Regions from separate parts of the Lysinibacillus pakistanensis genome, predicted to be linked through region 1. Evidence: riboswitches for the same ligand, from Rfam matches in the RefSeq annotation. Region 1 holds a riboswitch; the other holds the start of a gene.
The links. Region 1 has a riboswitch for lysine ahead of QNH24_RS01410 (amino acid permease). Riboswitches for the same ligand answer to the same signal wherever they lie in the genome.
Positions count from the first base shown of each region.

Region 2: another riboswitch for lysine. It lies ahead of QNH24_RS12845 (transporter substrate-binding domain-containing protein); the one in region 1 lies ahead of QNH24_RS01410 (amino acid permease).

Region 1 is NZ_CP126101.1:285,596-287,801, reverse strand. It holds gene QNH24_RS01410 (amino acid permease) at 1-1,388, opposite strand, end outside; lysine riboswitch at 1,472-1,648, opposite strand; gene QNH24_RS01405 (CynX/NimT family MFS transporter) at 1,827-2,206, shown strand, end outside.
Region 2 is NZ_CP126101.1:2,610,328-2,612,533, forward strand. It holds gene odhB (2-oxoglutarate dehydrogenase complex dihydrolipoyllysine-residue succinyltransferase) at 1-240, shown strand, start outside; lysine riboswitch at 630-816, shown strand; gene QNH24_RS12845 (transporter substrate-binding domain-containing protein) at 935-1,801, shown strand; gene QNH24_RS12850 (amino acid ABC transporter permease) at 1,991-2,206, shown strand, end outside.

The DNA.
Region 1 (2,206 bases):
AGCAGTAAAAACAGTGGGATACCAATATAAGAAACGAGAATTCCATACCAGTCAATTTTGTCTCCCATAAAAGCTGAATAGTTTTGTCCAATGACAACAATCATACAAACCGTAAAGGCGAAAAGCGGGCCAAATGGATATAGCTTTGCTTTATATGGTAGCAACTGTGGATCTAAGCCTTGCGCTTCGAAAGCTCGGCGGAATCGATAATGACTAAATGCTATTCCAAGCCAAGCAATGAAGCCAGACATTCCTGAGGCATTTAAAAGCCAAATATAAACTACTCCATCACCAAAGAATGATGCTAAAAATGCAAGGCACCCTACAGCTAATGTCACCATTAATGCATAGATTGGAATACCGCGACGGCTTAATTTTGTGAAAAATTTTGGTGCATGTCCATCCACAGCTAATTGCCATAGCATACGAGATGATGCATATAGCCCTGAATTTCCAGCTGATAGCATGGCCGTTAAAATAATGGCATTCATTAGGGAAGCAGCAAAGGCAATGCCTAAGCGATCAAACACTAGTGTAAATGGCGATACAGCAATATCTTCTGATAATAAACGTTCATCTGTGAATGGAATCAACATCCCAATCGCACCAATTGCTAAAATATAAAATAAAAGAATACGCCAGAATACAGATTTTACAGCTTTCGGAATACTTTTTCCAGGGTCATCCGTTTCACCAGCTGTAATCCCAAGAAGCTCTGTACCTTGAAATGAAAATCCCGCTGCTAGGAAAATACCGAATGTAGCAAGGAAACCACCATGAAACGGTCCGTCACTAATAAAGAAATTTGTAAAGCCTACAGGTGCCTGTCCACCTAAAATACCAAAAATCATTAATATGCTGATAATAATGAACACAATCACAGTTGCCACCTTAATCATAGCAAACCAATATTCACTTTCTCCATAGCTTTTTACAGATAATAAATTAAAGGTTAAAACAACAGCAATAAATAATACTGTCCAAATTGCAGATGAACTATCTGGGAACCAATATTTCATAATTAATGATACAGCTGCGATTTCTGCCGCAATTGTGATTGCCCAGTTATACCAATAGTTCCAGCCCAGTGCAAAGCCTAAAGCTGGATCTACAAATTTCGTAGCATACGTACTAAATGAGCCTGAGGATGGCATATAGGCTGCCATCTCACCTAGGCTTGTCATTAAAAAGTACACCATTATACCAATTAGGGCATAGGCTAGTAATGCACCGCCAGGACCTGCCTGTGCAATGGCACCACCACTGGCTAAAAAAAGCCCCGTACCAATTGTACCGCCTAAAGAAATCATTGTAATATGACGGCTTTTCAATTCTTTTTTCAGCTTTGGCGCTTTATGACCGAGCTGATTCACTTTTATCTCACTCACGATATAGCTTCCTTCCTAATATAAGAGGCAAAAAAATACCATCACATGAACACTGTGATGGCTAAGTTAATCCTCAGTTTTTTCTAAATGATAGCACAACACGTTGTTCAAACGTGACAGTTCTGTTCCTTTCGGAGACAGCCCCAGCATGAGGTTTTCAAGTCCCCTCACACTTCGGCAGTATTTCCTTTCAGCTAATCTCACCAATGCTTGTCATTTCCATTAGCATACTCATAAATACCGCGACCTCTACCTCAATACTAACATGAGGCATATAAATATTAAATTTATGATGTGTATTAGTTTAACATAAGACATTTTACATTTCAATACAATGAGTAAATTTCTGTATTTTGTGAATATTCTACTATTTTTAATAATGTGATAAAGTAGTATAGTGGTTTAATTATAATTGAATGCAAACAGGGGGGATTTATTTTGACAACAAATGAAGATTCAACTAGTTATCCTAGCAGGAAAATTAGCTGGAGGGGTGCTACCTTATTATTAGTCATAGGGGTTATTTGTATTGCCTCGACATTACGAATGCCATTAACAGTTGTGGGACCTATTATTTCTTTTATACGAGAAGATTTAGGTATATCAAATGTATTAGCTGGATTTCTAACCACTATACCTCTTCTGGCTTTTGCGATTATATCGCCTTTTGCACCAGTTGTTGCACGTAAATTGGGACTTGAGCTAACATTATTTTTATCCACTATCCTTTTAGCATTAGGTATTGTATTACGCTCATTAGGAACAACAAGTCTACTTGTGTTTGGAACTATGCTAATAGGTGTTGCTATTGCATTTGG
Region 2 (2,206 bases), 2.3 Mb from region 1:
GGTGTATTTGGTTCATTAATGTCTACACCTATCATGAATGGTACACAAGCTGGTATCTTAGGTATGCACTCCATCAAAAAACGTCCGGTTGAAGTGAATGGTGAAGTAGAAATTCGCCCAATGATGTACCTAGCGCTTTCTTATGACCACCGTATTATCGATGGTAAAGATTCTGTAGGCTTCCTTAAAACAGTAAAAGAATTACTTGAAAACCCAGAAGATTTATTATTAAATTCTTAATTTCCAAAGCCCTGCGATTTGTGCAGGGCTTTTTCTTTTATATGCAAGATAGAATTAGCTGATAGAAATGCCAAAATGGTGGATAGAATCCCCAAAGTAGTGGATAGAACCTTCAACGTGATGGATAGAAACATTGTACGGTGAACACCATTGTTCTTAAAGGTACTTTTGGAATGCTAGTATTACTATCAATGGTAATAATTTGCGATTTTTTTCACTAAAACTTCAATATATTTGCTTACATTGCAAAAGTAAATAATGGATTTATAATAGATAAAACCCTAATATTGTCATTAATCAGAAAAATGATAAAATTATCTTGACGAATAAGTTCGTTTTATAGTAGTATCTAGATATCAATTAAATAAACAAACCTCACATTAATTTTGTTGTGAGGTAGAGGCGCGGTATTTATTAGTCCATTGTTGAGTACAAGCAAGCGAAGACGCAATGGAGAAGGAAATATCGCCGAAGTATAAAAGGAGCTCGTACTTTTATACTGGGTCTGCAGTGAATAAGTGCAGGACTGTCCTAGTAAGTTGCTTTCCACATTTACTAGGTTGTGCTATCTCGGAAACATGGAAATTATAGTGAGGATTTGGGCAACTGTCAATTAAAGGTAAGACCTAAGTTCAAAGCTTAGGTCTTTTTTAGTACAGTTGTCTTATTTTTTTACAGAAAAGGGGAGTTTTTCATGAAAAGAAAATGGTTGTTAGTAATGATCTCTATTATGACAGCAATTGTGCTAGCTGCTTGTGGTGCTGGCGACAAAAAGGATTCAGGTAAATCTGGAGATGCTGGTACTGATGTAGGTGGATCAGAAGATGGTGGACAATTCCGTATTGGGATGGAAGCTGGTTATCCTCCATTCAATTGGACACAGCAAAATGATGCAAATGGCGCAGTAAAAATTGCAGATAATGCAGAGTATGCAGGCGGCTATGATGTTCAAATGGCCAAAAAAATCGCTGAAGGTTTAGGAAAAGAATTAGTGATTGTCAAAATGGAATGGGATGGTTTAGTGCCAGCACTTCAATCCAATAAAATTGATGCTATTATTGCTGGGATGTCTCCTACTGAGGAACGTAAGCAAACGATTGATTTCACTGAAAACTACTATACTTCTGATTTTGTAATGGTTATTAAAAAAGGGAGTAAATATGAAAAAGCAAAATCAATTCAGGATTTCTCCGGTGCTAAAATTACTTCACAATTAAACACTTCAAACTACAATGTGATTGACCAAATCAAAGATGTACAAAAGCAAACTGCTATGGATAACTTCCCAGCAATGCGTGTAGCTCTAGAGGCTGGCAAAATTGATGGCTATGTAGCAGAACGTCCTGAAGGTATTTCAGCTGCAGCAGCTAATGGTAAATTCGCATATGTAGCGTTTGAAGAAGGCTTTGATACAGATCCTTCTAACACATCCATCGCAGTTGGTTTACGTAAAGGTGATGCAAATCTTGACAAAATCAATGAAATTTTAAAAGGAATTTCAGAAGATGATCGCCAAACAATTATGGAAGAAGCAATTCAGCAACAACCAGCAGCGCAATAACATGAATGCACGGACTCTTTGCTAGTCCGTGCAATGTCATTTCATCATTATTCAATGAGAACCTCTCTAAATAATGATAATGTCTTAGCTAAACATTTCATAAAATAGTAGAACAATCGTGTTTATCATGGCAGATAGCTAGGATTATAAAGAAGAAACAAGCAACACTATGTTGTTAGGAGGAACATCATGAGTCTTGAATGGATTATCTCTATTGTAGAGAACAACTGGCAAATGTTTTTACGAGGTGCGTATTATACCTTATTGATTTCGAGTATTAGTACAATTATTGGTGCATTTATCGGATTTTTCATCGGGATTATGCATACCATTCCGGTTCGTAAAAAAGGTGTAAAGTTTTACAGTTTAAAGCTGATTAATTTTATACTAACATGCTATGTTGAA